DNA from 2 places in the Paenibacillus sp. LjRoot153 genome. Region 2 is predicted to be linked to the other one. Evidence: a T-box and tRNA genes for the amino acid it is inferred to sense, from the RefSeq annotation. Region 2 holds a T-box; the other holds one or more tRNA genes.
What was found. The T-box of region 2 lies ahead of trpS (tryptophan--tRNA ligase). A T-box ahead of a tRNA ligase gene usually reads a tRNA of that ligase, here a tRNA-Trp.
Positions count from the first base shown of each region.

Region 1: it has a tRNA-Trp gene. The T-box ahead of trpS (tryptophan--tRNA ligase) is inferred to sense a tRNA for this amino acid. The anticodon was not compared.

Region 1 is NZ_CAXUQH020000001.1:1,695,600-1,706,303, forward strand. It holds rRNA gene ACSQ8P_RS07380 (23S ribosomal RNA) at 1-1,887, shown strand, start outside; tRNA gene ACSQ8P_RS07385 (tRNA-Asn) at 1,970-2,045, shown strand; tRNA gene ACSQ8P_RS07390 (tRNA-Ser) at 2,049-2,140, shown strand; tRNA gene ACSQ8P_RS07395 (tRNA-Glu) at 2,156-2,230, shown strand; tRNA gene ACSQ8P_RS07400 (tRNA-Val) at 2,245-2,317, shown strand; tRNA gene ACSQ8P_RS07405 (tRNA-Met) at 2,374-2,450, shown strand; tRNA gene ACSQ8P_RS07410 (tRNA-Asp) at 2,463-2,539, shown strand; tRNA gene ACSQ8P_RS07415 (tRNA-Phe) at 2,562-2,637, shown strand; tRNA gene ACSQ8P_RS07420 (tRNA-Thr) at 2,654-2,729, shown strand; tRNA gene ACSQ8P_RS07425 (tRNA-Tyr) at 2,739-2,820, shown strand; tRNA gene ACSQ8P_RS07430 (tRNA-Trp) at 2,834-2,907, shown strand; tRNA gene ACSQ8P_RS07435 (tRNA-His) at 2,933-3,005, shown strand; tRNA gene ACSQ8P_RS07440 (tRNA-Gln) at 3,028-3,099, shown strand; tRNA gene ACSQ8P_RS07445 (tRNA-Gly) at 3,108-3,182, shown strand; tRNA gene ACSQ8P_RS07450 (tRNA-Cys) at 3,193-3,266, shown strand; tRNA gene ACSQ8P_RS07455 (tRNA-Leu) at 3,279-3,367, shown strand; tRNA gene ACSQ8P_RS07460 (tRNA-Leu) at 3,386-3,464, shown strand; gene ACSQ8P_RS07465 (cache domain-containing sensor histidine kinase) at 3,674-5,437, shown strand; gene ACSQ8P_RS07470 (response regulator transcription factor) at 5,430-7,034, shown strand; gene ACSQ8P_RS07475 (ABC transporter permease) at 7,286-8,269, shown strand; gene ACSQ8P_RS07480 (carbohydrate ABC transporter permease) at 8,285-9,229, shown strand; gene ACSQ8P_RS07485 (ABC transporter substrate-binding protein) at 9,304-10,704, shown strand, end outside.
Region 2 is NZ_CAXUQH020000001.1:1,814,268-1,824,971, forward strand. It holds gene ACSQ8P_RS08005 (ABC transporter permease) at 1-453, shown strand, start outside; gene ilvD (dihydroxy-acid dehydratase) at 585-2,270, shown strand; gene ACSQ8P_RS08015 (permease) at 2,398-3,450, opposite strand; T-box leader at 3,677-3,947, shown strand; gene trpS (tryptophan--tRNA ligase) at 4,021-5,004, shown strand; gene ACSQ8P_RS08025 (DUF5325 family protein) at 5,065-5,250, opposite strand; gene ACSQ8P_RS08030 (small, acid-soluble spore protein, alpha/beta type) at 5,403-5,630, shown strand; gene ACSQ8P_RS08035 (metal-dependent hydrolase) at 5,798-6,781, opposite strand; gene ACSQ8P_RS08040 (hypothetical protein) at 6,904-7,203, shown strand; gene gerQ (spore coat protein GerQ) at 7,259-7,711, opposite strand; gene ACSQ8P_RS08050 (hypothetical protein) at 7,701-7,895, opposite strand; gene ACSQ8P_RS08055 (response regulator transcription factor) at 7,993-8,691, opposite strand; gene urtE (urea ABC transporter ATP-binding subunit UrtE) at 8,909-9,562, opposite strand; gene urtD (urea ABC transporter ATP-binding protein UrtD) at 9,597-10,388, opposite strand; gene urtC (urea ABC transporter permease subunit UrtC) at 10,424-10,704, opposite strand, start outside.

The DNA of each region.
Region 1 (10,704 bases), 120 kb from region 2:
GACCATCAGCTAAGGTCCCCAAGTGTGTGTTAAGTGGGAAAGGATGTGGAGTTGCACAGACAACCAGGATGTTGGCTTAGAAGCAGCCACCATTGAAAGAGTGCGTAATAGCTCACTGGTCGAGTGACTCTGCGCCGAAAATGTAACGGGGCTAAACACGCCACCGAAGCTATGGCTTGCACGTATGTGCATGGGTAGGGGAGCGTTGTATGTACGTTGAATTCTGACCGTAAGGACAGGTGGAGCGCATACAAGTGAGAATGCCGGTATAAGTAACGAAAAGATCAGTGAGAATCTGATCCGCCGAAAACCTAAGGGTTCCTGAGGAAGGCTCGTCCGCTCAGGGTAAGTCGGGACCTAAGGCGAGGCCGAAAGGCGTAGTCGATGGACAACAGGTGGAAATTCCTGTACCACCGTAGCCGTTATGAGCAATGGAGTGACGCAGAAGGATAGTGACGCGAGCTGATGGATGCTCGTCCAAGCAGTGAGGCTGATGTGTAGGCAAATCCGCACATCGTAAGGCTGGGCTGTGATGGGGAGGGAAATTTAAGTACCGAAGGTCATGAGTTCACACTGCCAAGAAAAGCTTCTAGCCAGGCGAAGGTGCCCGTACCGCAAACCGACACAGGTGGGTGAGAAGAGAATTCTAAGGCGCGCGGAAGAACTCTCGTTAAGGAACTCGGCAAAATGACCCCGTAACTTCGGGAGAAGGGGTGCCTCGGTAGGGTGAATAGCCCGAGGGGGCCGCAGTGAAAAGGCCCAAGCGACTGTTTAGCAAAAACACAGGTCTGTGCGAAGCCGCAAGGCGAAGTATACGGGCTGACGCCTGCCCGGTGCTGGAAGGTTAAGAGGAGTGGTTAGGGGCAACCCGAAGCTATGAATTGAAGCCCCAGTAAACGGCGGCCGTAACTATAACGGTCCTAAGGTAGCGAAATTCCTTGTCAGGTAAATTCTGACCCGCACGAATGGCGTAACGACTTGGGCGCTGTCTCAACGAGAGATCCGGTGAAATTTTAATACCTGTGAAGATGCAGGTTACCCGCGACAAGACGGAAAGACCCCATGGAGCTTTACTGCAGCTTGATATTGGACTTTGGTACGATCTGTACAGGATAGGTGGGAGCCTTTGAAGCCTGAGCGCCAGCTTGGGTGGAGGCGCCGTTGGGATACCACCCTGATCGTATCGGAGTTCTAACCTAGTACCGTGATCCGGTATGGGGACAGTGTCAGGTGGGCAGTTTGACTGGGGCGGTCGCCTCCTAAAATGTAACGGAGGCGTTTAAAGGTTCCCTCAGAATGGTTGGAAATCATTCGCAGAGTGCAAAGGCATAAGGGAGCTTGACTGCGAGACCTACAAGTCGAGCAGGGACGAAAGTCGGACTTAGTGATCCGGTGGTACCGAATGGAAGGGCCATCGCTCAACGGATAAAAGCTACCCTGGGGATAACAGGCTTATCTCCCCCAAGAGTCCACATCGACGGGGAGGTTTGGCACCTCGATGTCGGCTCATCGCATCCTGGGGCTGAAGTAGGTCCCAAGGGTTGGGCTGTTCGCCCATTAAAGCGGTACGCGAGCTGGGTTCAGAACGTCGTGAGACAGTTCGGTCCCTATCTGTCGCGGGCGTAGGAAATTTGAGAGGAGCTGTCCTTAGTACGAGAGGACCGGGATGGACGTACCGCTGGTGTACCAGTTGTCTCGCCAGAGGCATCGCTGGGTAGCTATGTACGGAGGGGATAAGCGCTGAAAGCATCTAAGCGCGAAGCCCCCCTCAAGATGAGATTTCCCAGTATGTAAGACCCCTTGTAGACGACGAGGTTGATAGGTTCGAGGTGGAAGTGCGGCAACGTATGCAGCTGACGAATACTAATCGGTCGAGGGCTTAACCAAAATTCCTGAGTATAGTACTTTACGTTGAAGTTTCGTATCTAGTTTTCAAGGAATAAATCCTTGAAAGATTCATCGTTTCTATTCCCTGATAGCTCAGTTGGTAGAGCACTCGACTGTTAATCGAGTTGTCACAGGTTCGAGTCCTGTTCGGGGAGCCATATGGAGAGGTGTCCGAGCTGGCCGAAGGAGCACGATTGGAAATCGTGTAGGCGTCACAAGCGTCTCGAGGGTTCGAATCCCTCTCTCTCCGCCACAATCTTTCTAGTAAGGCCCGTTGGTCAAGTGGTTAAGACACCTCCCTTTCACGGAGGTAACAGGGGTTCGAGTCCCCTACGGGTCACCATTTTTACTTCCCATGGAGGCTTAGCTCAGCTGGGAGAGCATCTGCCTTACAAGCAGAGGGTCGGCGGTTCGATCCCGTCAGCCTCCATCACTTTTCCTTATGAAAGACTTGATTTAATAGGAAACGTGACTTATACTTAATGACGCGGGGTGGAGCAGCCCGGTAGCTCGTCGGGCTCATAACCCGAAGGCCGCAGGTTCAAATCCTGCCCCCGCAACCAAATAATACATGTGGAGCTGTGGTGTAGTGGCCTAACATGCCTGCCTGTCACGCAGGAGACCGCGGGTTCGAATCCCGTCAGCTCCGCCATTATTATTACACAATCTAGTTAGGCTTTGTAGCTCAGTCGGTAGAGCAGAGGACTGAAAATCCTCGTGTCGGCGGTTCGATTCCGTCCAAAGCCACCATTTAAAAACTTAATAAGCCGTTGTAGCTCAACTGGTAGAGCAACTGACTTGTAATCAGTAGGTTGGGGGTTCAAGTCCTCTCGACGGCACCATTGCTTTGTGGAGGCTTAGTGAAGTGGCTAAACACGGCAGACTGTAAATCTGCTCTCTTCGAGTTCGGTGGTTCGAATCCATCAGCCTCCATTTTCCTTTTTGTAGGGGCATAGTTTAAGGGTAGAACAAAGGTCTCCAAAACCTTTGGTGTGGGTTCAATTCCTGCTGCCCCTGCCAAAAATGCAAGAAACTTAATATTGTGGCGGTCGTGGCGAAGGGGTTAACGCACCGGTTTGTGGATCCGGCATTCGCGGGTTCAAGTCCCGTCGTCCGCCCATTATTACCTAAGCAACATAATGGGGATTAGCCAAGCGGTAAGGCAACGGACTTTGACTCCGTCATGCCAAGGTTCAAATCCTTGATCCCCAGTTTTATATGCGGAAGTGGCTCAGCGGTAGAGCATCGCCTTGCCAAGGCGAGGGTCGCGGGTTCGATCCCCGTCTTCCGCTCCATTATTACTAAGGCGCCATAGCCAAGTGGTAAGGCAGAGCTCTGCAAAAGCTTTACCCCCAGTTCGAATCTGGGTGGCGCCTCCACAAAATTTATAAGCCGGAGTGGCGGAATCGGCAGACGCACAGGACTTAAAATCCTGCGGTAGGTGACTACCGTACCAGTTCAAGTCTGGTCTTCGGCACCATTGTTTTTACAAGTTTATGCCGGCATGGCGGAATGGCAGACGCGCTCGACTCAAAATCGAGTCCGAAAGGGTGGAGGTTCGAGTCCTCTTGCCGGTATAACGAACAAAGAAAGCCTATGAAATCTTATGATTTCATAGGCTTTTTTTCTGTTCACTTTTAGAACGGAAGATTGTAATTTACTTCGTACACATTGTATCTAAAATGCTATGTATATGTGTTTTACAGATAGTAAAATAGAAAGGGAATGCTTACAATGGAAGTTCATTCCCAAAAATGACTAATGAGGCGGAGACTCTTTGAATATTGTGAATTCGGTAAGATTTAAGATTTTTATTGGGTTTGTGCTGGTGGTTGCTCCCTTGGTCCTATTTCTCATATTTAATAATGTGTATTCCATGAATGTAGTGAGGGATCAAATTTCTCAAAACTATAATAAGCTTCTGCAGCAGTACGTGGAGGACACGGATAATACGCTCAAAGAGTTCGATAATTATTTATTTCATCTCTATAGTGATCCTGATGTGATTAATATGAACTTGTACCCTTTGGAATCGGATGATTATGTCCTTGCCAAGCAGCGCTTGTTCAATAAGTTAACCCGACAGCTGGATATATACAATTTGGTCAACACGTTTTTCGTCTTTTCGAATACGACGGGGGATCTTCTAGTATCGACAAGGGAAAATACGTATTACTATGATCGTGTTCAGACCGTGAAACAATTCATTGTGGAAAATTCGAAGACACGTCCTAATGACAGCTCGAATGGCAACTGGCTTATTATGAAGGCAGCGAACGGTGATCACTATTTGATGAAGATTAATAAGGATTTGGGCGCAGGGCTGTCAGGCGGCATTCTCATTAAAATGAGCAGTATGGTTGAGCCTCTCAGCAAGTGGGACACAGGAGAAGGTGGAGGCACCATTGTGGTATCTCCAGATGGCACTACGTTAACAAACTCTTATTTTCCATTACAAAGGTATAAGAACATAAGTGATCAAATCGCGCCGAAGACCTCAGGTTTTCAAATTGTCAAAGACAAGGAGCTTGATCTGCAGTTTTTGATTGTGCGGGAAGCCTCCTCACATGCAGATTTGGAATATGAGCTCATTATTGCCGAGAAAAATATGCTGCAGAATTTACCGTATTTGCAGTTATTGATTTACTTTTTACCATTGGGCGGAGCGTTCGTGCTTGGAGTTTATTTGTTGTATGTGCAGCGCATCTTATTCAAGCCATTGATGCAATTAATTCGTGGAATGAGGAAGATTGCCCAAGGGGAATTGTCAATCAGGTTGCATGAAGGCAGCTCGACGGAGTTTGCTTTTCTGATAGCTACTTTTAATAACATGGTGGATCAGATTGAGAATTTGAAGATTTCGGTCTATGAGGAGAAGATACGCGTACAGCAGGCTGAATTTAAGCATTTGCAGGTGCAAATTAATCCTCACTTCTATATGAACAGTTTAAATATCATCTATAACCTCGCGGCGTTAAAAGATACGAAATCCGTTCAAAAGATGTCTCTACATCTGGCCGATTATTTCCGCTTTATTATGCGTACGAATCGGACAACGATGACACTGAAGGATGAGATCGATCATATTCGCAATTATTTGGAAATTCAAGTCATGAGATATCCGGACAATTTGACGTTTGACATCCAATTACCAGAGACATATAGCCAATACGCTATTCCTCCGCTCATTGTACAGCCATTTGTAGAAAATGCAGTGATCCATGGGTTTACGAAGCAGTACGGTACGTTCGTCATTCAAGTGAAAGCGGAGCAAGATCCAGAAGCACCTGAGGAGTTCTTCCTCTTGTCGATAAGTGACAACGGGGATGGCTTTCAACCGGAAATGCTGCAGCAATTAAATTCAGCTCAGTATTTGGATCAATCAGGCGATGAGCATCTTGGGATATGGAATGTACGGCATCGGTTGCAGATGAATTATGGGAACAAAGTTGCGCTAAGATTTCTGAATAAGCCGGAGAGAGGGGCCTTGGTTCAAATTAGGCTGCCGCTTCACACCCCCATTGTGGAAGGGACGGAGAAGGATGTTTAACTTATTAGTTGTTGACGACGAGAAGATCGCGGTAAAAGGAATAACAGTGGGGATCGATTGGGAGTCGTTTCCGATAGGTCAGATTTTTGAAGCACTTGATGTGAATGAAGCGAAGCAGGTGCTATCTCAGAATCGAATTGACATTATGATTTCGGACATCGAGATGCCGGGTAGCAATGGCTTGCAGCTGCAGGAGTGGGTACGAACGAATTCACCGCATACGGAGACGATTTTCTTGACGGGTCATGCGAATTTTGAATATGCGCAGCAGGCTGTTCGTTTAGGAAGCTTTGATTACGTACTAAAGCCAGTAGATCACGATCGACTGCAAGACATTGTGAAGCTCGCCATTGAGAAGATTAAAGAAGATCAGGAGCAAATTGATTTTCATGAAACGTATAAGATGTATTACAGTCACTGGGTCAATGAGCTGCCGACATTGGTTGAGAAGTTTTGGCAGGAGCTATTAAGTGGGAAAATACCTGCTAATGAAGAGCGATTGACTCGCAATTTCCAGATGTATGAAATCCCACTGGACATGACAAGCAGGATCCTACCCATTCTGATAAGTGTGGAGCACTGGAAGGAAGAGCTGAATGCAAGAGATGAAGAGATTATGGAGTATGCGATTCGGAAAGCTGCTGCTGAAATTATTGTTGTGGAACAGGCTGGCTGTGTAATTCAAGAGAATGGTTCATCTTTAGTTCTCCTGTATGTGGCTGAGGGAAGCGAACTATCTCTATCTGACATCAAAGCGAAGTGCGAGGCGTATATCAGTGCTTGTCACCGTTATTTCCAGTGCAGCTTGTCCTGCTATGTAGGCGAGGAAACGCCTTTACTTAAGCTAACGGCGAAGGTGGCGGATCTTTTTCAGAATGAGCGGAACAATGTGACGAAAAGTAACTGTGTGCTTTTGGACAATGAAACGGATCAACCGCTTATGAACAAGCCGCAGGCGCCAACCTTTTCCGATTGGATTGTGTTATTAGAGTCTGGAAAGAAGGCAGAGCTGGTAGCTCGCATTCAGGAGAATATTGATCGTCTGCAGAAGACTGATGACGTGGGCTCTGAAACCGTAGAGGCTTTCTATTATGGGTTGTTGCATGTGGTGTATCATGTTTTGCACAAAAAAGGATTAGCTGTACATGATATGCTCCCTCATCAAGAGTTACAGGACTATAGCAGTGCGACGCGATCATTAAATCAACTCAGGAATTGGGCTGTTCGCATCGCTACAGTAAGCTGTGACTATATGAATAGCCACCTGAAAGGCGTCTCAGCAGTTACAGCGAAGGTTTGCCAATACATTGACGAACATATGGAGGAAGAGCTTAGCAGAGAGGAATTGGCGGCTTCTGTGTTTCTCAATCCGGCTTATTTATCGCGTTTATTTAAGAAAGAAACGGGGCTTTCCATCTCGGAGTACAGTCTGAAGGTTCGGATGGAGAAAGCGATGAAGCTGCTTGCGGAAACCAACGATAAGATCAGCTATGTAGCGGAGCAAACGGGCTATTCTCATTTTTCCTTTTTCGCGAAAATGTTCAAGAAGTATTCGGGTCTTTCCCCACAAGAGTATCGGAAAAACTTTCAGGGCTGATGAGGTTCTGAGGTATGGAATCAGAGGTGTTCAAACAACTTAAGATGGCATGGTAAAAAGCTGCCCAGGAATGGGTAGCTTTTTTTGAACTTTCCAGGGATAGATGGTAGGCAAATCAAGGTTTAGACGAATGTCACAGAAGTGCTTATTCGGTCACTACGAAGATAGAGATTTAGTTCTAAACACTTTACAATGAACCTATAAGAGAGAGGATGCAAGCGGATTGAATGGAAAGGGGAGCAAAATAAAAGATGAACGATACTCCAAATACGGCAGCGCAGGCAGCCCCTATACGTACTACCAAACGAACTAGGGTTCAATCGAACTTTCTATGGACGGTTCGCAAATACTGGATCTTTTATGTGATGATGGCACCAGCAGCGCTGCTGCTCATCATTAACAACTACATCCCAATGGCGGGCGTTCTGATTGCTTTTAAAAATGTGAATTACACAAAAGGGATTCTAGGAAGTCCATGGGTAGGATTCGATAATTTCAAGTATCTGTTCTCTAGTGAGGTTGCGTGGGTCATTACTCGAAATACGATCTCGTATAATCTGGTTTTTATCGTATTGAATTTGGTAATCGCAGTTGCAATGGCTATTATGTTTAATGAGATGCGCAGCAAATTTCTATCGAAGTTTCATCAAAGCACGATGTTTCTGCCATTCTTTCTCTCCATGGTGTGTGTAGCTTATCTGGTATACGCTTTCTTGGGCGCCGAGCATGGCTTCGTGAATACAGTACTCCTGCCTAAATTAGGTATAGAGCCGATTGACTGGTATACAGAGCCGAAATATTGGACGGTTATTCTACCGATTGTGAACACATGGAAAAACCTTGGTTACTATACGGTCATCTATATGGCAGCCATTATAGGAATTGATCATGAGTATTATGAAGCGGCATTAATTGATGGAGCGAATAAATGGCAGCAAGTCAAACGCATCACGATTCCGCTGATTATGCCGGTCATGATTACGATGACACTGCTTCAAGTAGGGAGAATTTTCTATGCGGACTTCGGTCTATTCTTCCAAGTAACCAAAAATGCAGGCGCTTTATTTCCGACGACACAAGTTATAGATACGTATGTGTATCAAACGTTCCTAACGATGGGGGATATCGGAATGTCATCAGCAGCAGGCTTGTACCAAGCCGTTGTGGGCTTCCTACTTGTTCTGGTTACGAACTTATTTGTAAGAAAAGTTAGCAAAGAGAATGCACTATTTTAAGAAGGAGTGGCTGTCATGAGTGAAGCAATTTCAGTACGTAAACAACGGATAGCCAAGAAACGGGGACCAAATGAATTAACGCCTACAGCGAATTTGTTGGTTAACGTGTTCTTCTGGATTTATACCGCAGCTTGTATTATGCCTCTGGTTTTGGTTATCATCGTATCCTTTTCAGATGAAAAGGGAGTTCTCATACATGGCTACAATTTCATTCCTGAAGCGTGGAGCTTAGAAGCGTATAAGTTCATGTTCAAGGATTGGCATCAAATCCTGCGCTCCTTCGGGATCTCAGTCTTCCTAGCAACGGTAGGAACAGCGATTAGTTTAGTGATGATGTCACTCTATGCGTATCCGATCTCGCGAAGTGACTTTCCACATAGAAGCTTCTTCTCCTTCTTCATGTTTTTCACCATGCTTTTCAATGGTGGGCTCGTTCCATGGTATCTTGTTTATACCCAGATGCTGGACTTGAAAAATACCATCGCAGCACTTATGCTGCCCTTGTTAGTCTCCGCCTTCTTTGTCCTATTGCTTCGGACATTCTTTGCGAATTCGATTCCGATGCCTTTAATCGAAGCAGCGAAGATTGATGGAGCCGGTGAGGTTCGGATTTTCAGTCAAATTATTATTCCTCTCTCATTACCTGTATTGGCTTCAGTTGGTTTGTTCCAGGTGCTGAATTATTGGAATGACTGGTTCCTCAGTCTGGTGTTCATTTCTGGCAGTAAAAACATCAACCTACAGTTCATGATGTACAAAACCATGCTGGATATACAGTTCTTAACCTCGAATGTGCAAGCGAGTCAAGGTTTATCCCAAGCAGGGGGCATGCTACAACTACCAACGGAAACTGTCCGTATGGCGATGGCAGTACTCGGAATAGGGCCGATCGTGTTCGCGTATCCATTCTTCCAGAAGTATTTTAAGAAAGGCCTAACGGTTGGTGCAATAAAAGGATAGTTAAACACGGCTTGTACCAGTATAGACTGGTTTAGCATATAAGAAGAATTGAGATAAAGGGAGGCAATCCATCAATGAAAGCTTTGAAAAAAAGCACTCTTGCACTTCTTACACTAACGTTTTCGTTATCACTCACCTTGGCGGGCTGTTCGAAGAGCACACCAGAGCCTGCAGCGAGTGCTACTGCAGCACCAGCAACAAGTACAGCGCCTGCTGCTACGAAAGCAGCTACAACAGATTTGAAGCCTTATGAAGTGAAACTAGTCTACCCTGGTACACCACAGCCGGATCAAGCTAAAGTAGAAGAAGCTATGAACAAGGTTTTGAAAGAAAAAATCAATGCAACGATCAAATTAATGCCAATCGACTGGGGTCAATGGGATAACAAGACGAACTTAATGATTGCGTCACGTGAAGAGTTCGATATCTTATTTACAGCACAATGGAATGGTCACGCTGTCAATGTAGGTAAAGGCGCGTTGATGCCGCTGAATGATTTGATTGGGCAATATGGAAAGGGTATTACGGATTCCTTGGATCCAGCGTTCTTGCAAGGTGCTAAAATCAACGGTAAAAATTATGGTGTGCCAACGAATAAAGAACTCGCAGCTTCCGGTGGGGTTGTGTATCGCGCTGATATTGCCAAAGAGTTAGGCATTGATATGACGGCTGTGAAGACGATGGCAGATCTGGCTAATGTACTGAAAACAGTCAAAGAGAAAAAGCCAGAAATGACAGCTTTCTTCCTTCGCGACGGGGATAACCTGAATGCGCACTATTTGGCACAATATGACTATCTAGGTGACAGCACAATTCCAGGTGTTATTATGAAAGATGGCACAGATACAAAAGTGATTCCGAAATGGGATCAACCGCGTTATAAAGAAATTTTGAAATTAACACGTGATTTTATGCAAAAAGGGTATGTCAATAAAGATGCAGCTACAACGCAATTGTCGGGTCAAGATGCTTTGAAATCCGGGAATGTATTCATGATTACATCTTCTTTGAAACCAGGTAAAGATAGTGAACTGGCAAATGCAACGAACTTGGTAGGTAAACTTGGCCAAATCGAGTTGACACCACGTACAATTTCCACCGGCGACACAGCGGGCTCCATGTTGGGTATTTCCGTAACGTCCAAGGATCCAGCTCGTACGATGATGGTGATTAACCTCTTGCACACGGATAAACAATTAAACAATCTCATCAACTTTGGTATCGAAGGTACGCACTACACGAAAGTGTCGGAAAACATTATTAAAGCAACAGATGCAGGCAAAAATTATGCACCAGGTGCTGCATGGCAGTTCGGTAACCAATTCTTGAACTACTTGTACGATAATGAAGATCCACAGAAATGGGATAAATTCAAAGAGTTCAATAAATCAGGCAAAAAATCACCAGGACTAGGCTTTACGTTCGACTCCGAGCCTGTTAAAACCCAAGTGGCTGCAGCAGTTAACGTAGGCAAA
Region 2 (10,704 bases):
ATTCTTATGATTGTGTCCGTTATTGCGGTTCATGTGTTTCTTACTTATACGCGTTGGGGACGCCAACTGTATATCACGGGAGGCAATCGCGAAGCAGCGCGTTTATCTGGTATTTCTGTGAACAAAATCCGCTTCGCTGCTTATGTTCTTTCTGGTATTTTTGCAGCCTTCGGGGGCATCCTGTATGCATCTCGTGTTGGTTCTGGACAAATTGATGCAGGGGCGCCATTGTTGATGGAAGCTGTTGCTTCTGTATTCGTGGGGTACTCCGTTTTAGGTGCAGGGAAACCTAATGTCATCGGAACATTCTTCGGCGCTGTATTGATCGGCGTATTGCTCAATGGACTCACCATGCTCAATGTTCCATATTTCGGGTTCGACATTGTGAAAGGCGGCGTGCTCGTTTTGGCGCTAGCGATTACTTTCGTTCATTTGAATCGGCGTAAAGCTTGAAAATGTTGAAAAGTAGGTTGTTTCCTAGCACATTGGCACTGTATCACACTAAAGTGAGAAATTTTACGAGAAGTGTGGTATGATAGTTTCATTGTTTTCATAACAGATATGAATTCTAGGAGGAATAAAGTATGGCACATCCAAAACAGCGTAGTGACATGATTAAAAAAGGTTTCGACCGCGCTCCACACCGTAGCTTACTACGTGCAGCCGGCGTTAAAGAGGAAGATTTCGGCAAGCCGTTTATTGCGGTTTGTAACTCTTATATAGACATTATTCCTGGACACGTTCATTTGCAAGAATTTGGTAAGCTTGTGAAAGAAGCGATTCGCGAAGCAGGCGGTGTTCCATTCGAGTTCAACACAATCGGTGTTGACGATGGTATTGCGATGGGGCATATCGGGATGCGTTATTCCTTGCCAAGCCGTGAGATTATTGCGGATTCCTTAGAAACAGTAGTTAACGCGCATTGGTTTGATGGCATGGTCTGTATTCCTAACTGTGATAAAATTACACCGGGTATGATCATGGGTGCTCTCCGCGTTAACATCCCAACGATGTTAGTAAGCGGTGGACCGATGAAAGCTGGTAAAGATAAAAACGGTAAATCGATTTCCCTTTCTTCCGTATTTGAAGGCGTTGGTGCTTTCCAAGCGGGTAAATTGGATGAAGCTGGCCTTGAAGAGCTAGAACAATATGGTTGTCCAACTTGTGGATCATGCTCCGGTATGTTCACAGCGAACTCCATGAACTGTCTAGCTGAAGGTCTTGGACTTGCAATGCCGGGTAACGGTACAATTCTTGCTGTTGCTGAAGAGCGTAAGCAATTCGTTAAAGATTGCGCGAAACAATTGATGGTTCTGATCGAGAAAGACATCAAGCCGCGTGATATCGTAACGATTGATGCGATTGATAACGCATTTGCTTTGGATATGGCGATGGGAGGATCCACGAACACGGTTCTTCACACATTGGCTATCGCGGCTGAAGCGGGTATCGAGTATCCGATCGCTCGTATTAACGAAGTAGCAGAGCGCGTTCCTCACCTTGCGAAAATTGCTCCAGCATCCGATTACCACATCGAAGATGTGCATTTGGCAGGCGGTGTGAGTGCGGTAATTAATGAGTTGCTCAAAAAACCAGGTGCTTTCAACGGTGATTGTCTATCCGTTACAGCACAAACACTTCGCGAGAATGTGGCTGGACGTGAAATTCAGAACTTTGACGTGATTCGTCCACTTACGAACCCACACAGTGAGCGCGGTGGTCTAGCTGTTCTGTTCGGTAACTTGGCTCCAGAAGGCAGTATCGTAAAAGTTGGTGCCGTTGATAAGTCCGTTGGCGGACGTCACGTTGGTCCAGCGATCTGTTTCGACTCCCAAGACGAAGCTTTGTACGGTATCGCAAACGGTAAAGTAAAAGAAGGACACGTTGTTGTCATTCGTTACGAAGGACCGAAAGGTGGACCTGGTATGCCAGAAATGTTGGCACCAACGTCCCAAATCGTAGGTATGGGTCTGGGCGCGAAAGTTGCCTTGATCACCGACGGACGTTTCTCCGGCGCATCCCGCGGGATCTCGCTTGGACATATGTCCCCAGAAGCTGCTGAAGGTGGACCACTTGCTTTCGTACATGATGGCGACATCATCGACGTAGACATGGATGGACGCAAAATTGAATTGCAAATCAGCGATGAAGAATTTGCGAAACGTCGTGAGACATGGACAGGTTTCCAACAGAAGATTACTTCTGGCTACTTGGCTCGTTACACCAAAATGGTAACAAACGCTAGTGCCGGTGCTATTTTGAAAATCTAATTGATATAAGACAACAGCCCTCTTCTCATGCAACGGAAACGTTGGTGGGAGGAGGGCTTTTTATTGTAATCATATGAGGCGAAAATGCTGCCAGATGTAGCGTGTTCTTCAGACTAATAGCCAGCCGCTATGCAAGAAAAAAGTGCATAAACAACAATGAACCTGTCAGAACCGTAATCGCTACGACAACCGAAAGCGTTAATACAAATCGTGCCTTGAAAATCGAAAGCATCATTAATGTACTTTTCACATCGATCATAGGGCCGAATACTAAGAAGGCGAGCAGAGAGCCAGGTGAGAATGACTTGGCGAAGGAGACCGCGACGAAGGCATCTGTCGTTGAACATAAGGAGAGCAGGTAAGCGAAGCCCATCATGAACACATGTGAGATGAAAGCACCTTGGCCGATCGCACTCAGGCTGTCCTGTGCCACAAATGTCTGTATCAGAGCTGTCAGCAAGGCGCCTAGCATCAAGTACTTGCTCATCTCGAATAGCTCGGAGGAGCCGTGGCTGACCATCGTCATGAGGCGGCTACCGCCGTGGGAGTGATTGTGGCCATGATGGTCATGTCCATGATTGTGACTATGATCATGAGCATGACTGTGGTCGTGTTTGTGATCGTGATCGTGATCGTGATCGTGATCGTGATCGTGGCTGTGATGAAGATCATACTGGTCGATGTGTTGGCTTCCATGTGCGTGGTTATGGCGATGTGTCAAGCTTGCTGCTGCAGGCTCAATTGGGTGCCGCAATGGATTGCTCTTGAGGAAACGCGTGAGCAGGAAGCCGATCACAAGCGCAACACCAAAGGTGAGCCCCATACGAGAATAGGCCATAGCTGGATTGCCGCGGAAAGCCATCCAAGTGGAAGCAAAGACAATGGGGTTAAGGATAGGTCCCACTAGAATGAAAATGACAGCGATGTAGACCGGCATGCCTTTGCGCATCAGCCTGCGTACGAAAGGGATCATGCCACACTCGCACAGAGGAAACATAATCCCCAGCGCACAGGCGAATAAGACGCCGCCGAGGGGATGTTTGGGTGTTATTCGCCCAATGACTCCCTCAGGAATGAAGTTTTCTACGATCGTAGATAGCAGTACACCGAGAATCATGAATGGAAGCGCATCTAAGAAGATGTCCATAAAAGCCATAAAGACATGGCTGATAGGTTCCATGACCATCCCCATAGGGGGGAGTTGTCTTGTTGTTACAATCAGAAACAAGAGAAACACGCAAATCACCGTGGAGGCAGGAAGGCTCCAGCGGTATAGAGTTGAGGACAATGCAATGACACCCCTTTGCCGAAGGAATTGGTATGTAACTATCCTATGTACATGCTGGGCTATCTAGGACAATGTCCTTGATTGACATTGCTACTTAAGCGTGTATAATAATAGGAAATCAATTGCGATGATAGGAACAAGTACGTTTGTCTCCCGTTTCTCAGAGAGCCGGTGGTTGGTGCGAACCGGTGAAACAAGCAGACCGAATGGATCCTTGAGCTTGAAGCTGAACACTGTGAGGATTTACCGGAACCTAGGCCGGAAGAAGCTTACAGTTAATTATGCTTAACGGTAGCTCTCCGTTATCAGAGCCTGAAGGTTTACATGCACATAACTTGGGTTATGTAGGTAGACAAATTAGGGTGGTACCACGGTCTCTCGTCCCTTGCGGAGGGAGGCCTTTTTGTTGTCTTTTTTACTGGTTACATTGAAAATCCGTATGATAATAGGAGGTTTTTTGGAATGAAACGTGTACTATCAGGCATGCAATCCAGCGGTCAGCTGACGATTGGCAATTATATTGGCGCACTTCGCAACTTTGTTAAGCTGCAAGAACTGCATCGCTGTTATTTTATGGTGGTCGATATGCATGCGATCACAGTGCCGCAGGATCCAGCGGCGCTCCGCGAACAAACGGAGTCCATTGCTTCGTTATACATTGCTTCGGGTCTAGATCCGAATAAGGCTTCTGTCTTCCTGCAGTCCCATGTTCACGCACATGCAGAGCTAGGCTGGATTATGACGACGCTGACGCATATGGGCGAGCTTGAGCGCATGACACAATTTAAAGATAAGTCCGAAGGCAAGGAATCTGTGGGCGCGGGCTTGTTCACGTATCCATCCCTAATGGCAGCAGACATTTTGTTATATAATGCAGATCTTATACCTGTTGGAGATGATCAAAAACAGCATTTGGAGCTCACGCGTGATTTGGCTAACCGTTTTAATAACCGTTTCGGAGATATGTTTGTAATGCCACAGCCATATATGCCTGAGGTGGGCGCCCGCATTATGTCACTAGATGATGCTTCCAAGAAGATGAGCAAAAGCAGTCCAAATGCTGGAAGTTACATCGCAATGCTCGACGAGCCAGATGTAATTCGTAAAAAGCTTAGTCGTGCCGTTACGGATTCCGGGCGTGAAGTGAAGTATGATCCTCAGAATAAACCTGAGGTTAGTAATCTGATGTCGATTTACTCTCACTTTGCAGAGATGAGTTTAGCGGAGATTGAGGCTCGATATGAGGGGCAAGGTTATGGTCCCTTCAAAAAGGAACTGGCGGAACACATCGTTTCTGTTCTGGAGCCTATCCAGCAGCGCTATCGTGAGATTCGCAGTTCGGGAGCCATTTTTGACATTTTGAAAAAAGGTGCGGACGAAGCTGCCGAAGTGGCGAATCAAACGCTGCTTGAGGTAAAGAAACGGATGGGCTTTATTGTTCGCTAAGCTTATCTTCTACAATTTAAAAAAGCTCAAGTCCCGATGTGTGGGATTTGAGCTTTTTTATCATTCGGAAGGTGTATTTTTCCGACGCATTTTGGCTTTCATTGCGAAGCCGTAACCGATAAACCCTAACGAAATGAGGGAGAAGAGGAGCACCATCCAAGGTTCGCGTAGAGCAATGAATAGGGAAATACAAGCGAGCAGCAGCGTACCAACAACTGCGAATAGGAGAGCGAGTGGTTTACTCATTATAGGTGACCTACTTTCTTGAAGTTCATGACATCTTCTTATATTAAACTTTTTTGAGCGCTGTGCATATAAATTCATTTCCTCCACATACTATCTTTGCAAGCTTGCAAATACATCAAAGATTATAGCTGACTGAAAGGAGTACGATCCTGATGGCACAATCTCGTAGCAACACACTGGTAGTTCCGCAAGCCAATCAAGCTTTAGATCAATTGAAATATGAGGTAGCTCAAGAGCTGGGCATCCAAATTCCTCAAGACGGTTACTATGGAAACATGGCAACTCGTGACACTGGTTCCATTGGTGGTGCGATTACTCGCCGCTTGGTACAAATTGCTGAGCAATCGCTCGCGGGGCAATCTGGGTCTAACTTCCGTTAACTTAGACAATTTGTCTCCGTACTAGCATACCCGAATTATGTAATAATAAAGCCAAGGAGCCTAAATAGCTCCTTGGCTTTTGGTGCGTGCGGTAGTGAGGATGCCCCGTAAAGAACGAGGCCCCTGCAACCATGCAAGGGCCTCATTTCGAATGCATCGAAGATTTTTCAATAAAGATCAACTTTAAGCTTCTTTTCAAGCTTCGTATCGTTCACCCAGCCTACGTAAGAATCAAGTGTTTGGAAATTGTGATCCATCCGAATGACGCCGACGAATGGGAATTGCTTACGATGGCGGTAGCGGACATCAGCCCATCTCACTTCATAGCCCCACCGATGTTCCTTGACTTCAGCGCAGGTGAAGGAGGAGAAATAGAGCAGCGCTTGAATGTCCTCGTGGTGCTTGGAAACTTCGATGGCAGGGTGGTCAGAGCGGGTAATTGTGTCCAGCCATTTGAGCTTGCCATTTTTGAGCTCGCCAAGCTGATAGGTCCCGTCTGTGCACTCTTTCACAACATTCCAGACATAGAGGTTGAATGTTACAATAAGCGTATATTTATCACCAGGCTGATAGGTAGCATCTTTGCGATAAAGACCTTTTTCAATAATAGCATGGTCCAAAGTCCGCCAAATGTAATACAGTGCAAGTAAGCCGTATAAGGTAGGGAAAATCAGCTGTGGCTTCGCTAGATGGAAGGACCACATGAAGATCGCGGCAATGTGACTCGTAAAAATAAAAGGATCGAAGATGTGAATGATGTTCCAGGACACCCATTTTTCCGAAAAAGGTCGAACGGCTTGCGTACCATAGGTATTGAAACAGTCGGTGAACACATGAACGCAAACCGCGATACCGATCCACATAGCGAGATGCAGGACGGATATACCATGGAAAAATGGCGCAAGTGCACCAGTAATCAACAATGTCCATAAGGGGAGGGCTGGCAAGGAATGTGAGCGACCGCGATGATTGCGAATATAAAGAGCATTGCCCTTGAATCGGAGCAGTCCATCAATATCCGGAATCTGAGAACCAACGACAGTTCCAATGAAAACAGCAGTCGTTGCTGCCGTATTTGTGGAAATGCTCGGGTCGATTTGCGAGAGTCCTGCTAATCCTAAGCCAATGACGAGATGAGTGCCTGTATCCAACTGGTTTTCCTCCTAAGTGTTCTGTACACACGGTTTGTTCTGTATCTGGGCTAGGGTCAATTAACATCTTGCTCTTAGTTTACCATTTTAGAGCAAAAAATAAATCAGAAGGAGATCTAAAAATGTCTAAAGTTTTTGTAGAGTATGCCATAAAACCCGAATTTCGTGCCTCATTTCTCATCTATATGCAAGGAATTCAGCGGCGGGAAGGGCGTTTGGAGCTATTGGAGGGGACCGATCAAGAAGGACTTTATGTAGAAATTTGGCATGATATTACGTATGAGGATTACCTAAGGATGAAGGTGGAACGTTTGAATGTTGAACGGATGCGTGAGGGGCAGCATGGCGACTGGGATCAGTGGATCAAAGGCGGAATTCAAAAACTCCACATGTGGCATTTCTCGCCAGCTACCTATTCTTAAAACTAAAAACCGCTGCTCTTTAACCGAGCAACGGTTTTCGTAGGCGATTGGGCTATTATCTGGAGAAAGCTCCGCCCCGGAAAGGGTAGGCGTAATTAAGTTCTTCATCGAACGTGATGTAATCCAAATTCACCATAAGTAATAGGAAACGCATGCCAGTAACTGGATCGCTGATAATGATATGATCACGTCCTGCGGCTTCCAATTTTCCTTTGAAAATTTTGGCGTTCCACTCGGAGTTGTTTTCATATGTCATATAGATGGTTGCCATTTTACCGAGGTTCAAACGAAGAATATTTTCGATATATGATTCTTCGAGCGCTGGAAGCCCAGGCACATTTACTCCTGTTTGTAATCCACTGCCTGGAGGTGTGAGGACCGATCCGGCTGGTGTTTGGGGAACGACTTTATTCGTGATAGCAGTTGGAACGGGGTACGCTGGGTACGGATTGCCATACTGCACTTGCGGCATTGCTTGATTACCTATTTTGTAAGGGTTATTCAACATAATAATATTTTCCTCCTCGAGCTTTCAAACCGAAAGCTTTCTTCTTAAATGTGTTTTTAACAAATGGATGGACTTGCACCCGATTTACGCCTGCATTTCCAACCATCAGCATACCATGTTCCTCTTCGCTCTCAGCTTCAGTTCGGAGTAGACGGTCACTCCTTTCCGCCAACTGAGTTCGCAAAGGTCATTTTCCATAATCATCATATTGTGCTTCTGCCTATTTGGTGACGAATTTATAGGTATTTCGCAAAACAAAAAAAGCTCCCGAAGGAGCTTTATCAAAGTAGAAATTTATAGCCGACACCCCACACGGTCTTAACGTGCTTGGGTTCTTTGGGGTCATCCTCGATTTTTTTGCGAAGGTTGGCGATATGCACATCGATTGCACGCTCAGTTACTTGGGAATCAAAGCCGCGAACACGATTTAACAACTCTTCTCGACTGTAAACCCTGCCTTGATTCTGCCAGAATAGCTTCATGATTTCGAATTCGGAGAAGGTTGTCTCGATGCTCTTACCGCTAACATAAAGGCAGCGCTTTTCCAAATCCAAGTGGATCCCCAGAGGATTGAGAGGATTGAGTACGTCGGATGGTGATGAAACCTGTGGTGGAAAAGCGTTGGAACGTCGAAGTAAGGCTTGTATTCTTGCCGATAGCTCTCTCATCGAAAAGGGTTTGCACAAATAGTCATCAGCACCCGTCTGTAGGCCCTTCACACGATCTGAAACTTCGTTCTTGGCTGTTACCATCAAGATTGGTATGGTTGAAGTCTGACGAAATGTTGTACATAACTGAATACCGTCCATATCAGGCAGCATAAGATCAAGAATAATCATATCAGGTTGAAAATCCCGGAATAAGACCTCGCCTTGTCGGCCGTTCTCTGCGCGTTTCACTTCATAGCCATCTTCGTATAAGTAAATGGACATCATTTCACCGATACTTAAATCGTCTTCGATGATTAAAATTTTGGACATACAGGTTCCCCTCCTTTTCCTTTAAAAGGCTAGGTGCTCGATATGCCTTCCCGCAATAATCGATCCTATCTATATGACATGTTATCCTATCCATTTTGTGACGTCCAGTTTTAACTTATTTTCGACGTGAAAAAGAAGCTGATCGTTACTTGAGCCTTCATTCATTAGGTCAAGTTGGTCAGCTTCTTATGGGTAGGGGGAGTAAGAATAAGAACAATCATACCGTCAAATGCTTCCGGACGAGATCTTCGCTTAGATGCTCTGCCTTCCCTTCAGCAGCAATGGTGCCGCGGTCGAGAACATAATAGTAATCGGCGATGCTTGTGGCAAATTCTAAGCTTTGCTCTACTAAAAGTACGGCAATTTCTCGATTGCGCTTTATCGTTTCAATGATCGCCTCGATCTCCATTACGATAGAGGGCTGTATCCCCTCCATAGGTTCATCCAGGAGCAAGAGTTGAGGCCCAGGAGCCAGTGCTCGCGCGATGGCTAATTGCTGCTGCTGGCCGCCACTGAGGTCTCCGCCTTTGCGGTGGAGCATTTGCTGAAGGACGGGAAACGTATCGAATATCGTATCTGGCAATTTCTTGCGGCGATCGGATGAGGCTTCTAAGCCTAATAAAAGATTTTCCTCGACGGTGAGCTGGGGGAATATTTCCCTGCCCTGCGGTACATAGCCAATGCCTGACTTGGCGCGGCGATCTGGGGAAGATGGAGTGATGTCTGTATCCGAGTAGTGGATGGAACCCGATCTGGGCTTAATGAGCCCCATAATACTCTTCATAAGTGTTGATTTCCCAACCCCGTTGCGTCCCATTAGACAAACGATCTGACCGGGTCGTACTTCGAGGTTGACGTTACGGATGACCATACTTTCGCCATAGCCGGATTCTATGCCTTGTAGTTTAAGCACCGCGTTCAACTCTCCTTCCGAGGTATACTTCCGCTACTTTGTCGTCATTCTGGATGTCTTGCATAGTGCCTTCGCGTAGGACGGTTCCTTCATGAAGAACCGTTACTATTCTAGCGAATTGGCGTACGAAAGCCATGTCGTGCTCAACGACGATAATGGTTTGATTCGCTGCAATTTCATGGAGCAGTTCACCCGTTTTCTCTGTTTCGCTATCCGTCATGCCAGCGGCGGGCTCGTCGAGCAGCAAGAGATCAGGCTCTTGCATGAGCAACATGCCGATTTCAAGCCACTGCTTCTCCCCATGGGAGAGAGAGCCCGCACGTTCTTTGGCTTTGCTTTGCAGACCGATCATATCAAGCCTAAGGTGAAGTCGTTCTCTTTGTTCACTTGTGGTTTTGGCCCAAAGCGCGCTGAGAAGACCGCGCTGCTGCTTCATGGATAGTGCCAAATTTTCAAACACAGTCAAAGTGGAGAAAACAGTAGGTGCTTGGAATTTGCGTCCAATCCCAAGCTGGGCAATTTGGTGCTCTTGGTGTTTGGTGAGATCAATCGAATCCTTGAATATGACGTGGCCTTGGGAAGGCTTTACTTTGCCGCAAATGACATCGAGCAGCGTTGTTTTACCAGCACCATTAGGACCGATAAGGAAGCGGAGTTCACCTTGCTGTAACGAGAAATCTAGATTTCGCAAGGCCTTGAAACCGTCGAAGTTCACCTCAAGTCCCTTGACGCTCAGGATGGTCTCGTCAGTTGTCGGTTGTTGTTTCGCTAATTGTCCTAGCATTGAAATGTTCCCCTTTCCGGTTTGCATAAGCGCGTTTATGTTTCTATGACTTCTTGCGATGTAGAGATCTGCTTTGGATGCTGAGTTCTGTTTCTTTTCCAACTGGAGAAAAAGTGGGTCAATGTACCGACGATTCCTTTCGGCAGTAAGAGGACAACGACAATGAACATGGCGCCGAGCATGATGGGCCACCAAGCAGGATAAGCTTCGCTGAAAGTTGTTTTAGCTGCATTCGTTATTAGTGCCCCTAGAACAGCGCCCCCAATAGTTGAACGACCGCCAATGGCTACCCATAACACCATTTCAATAGATGGCA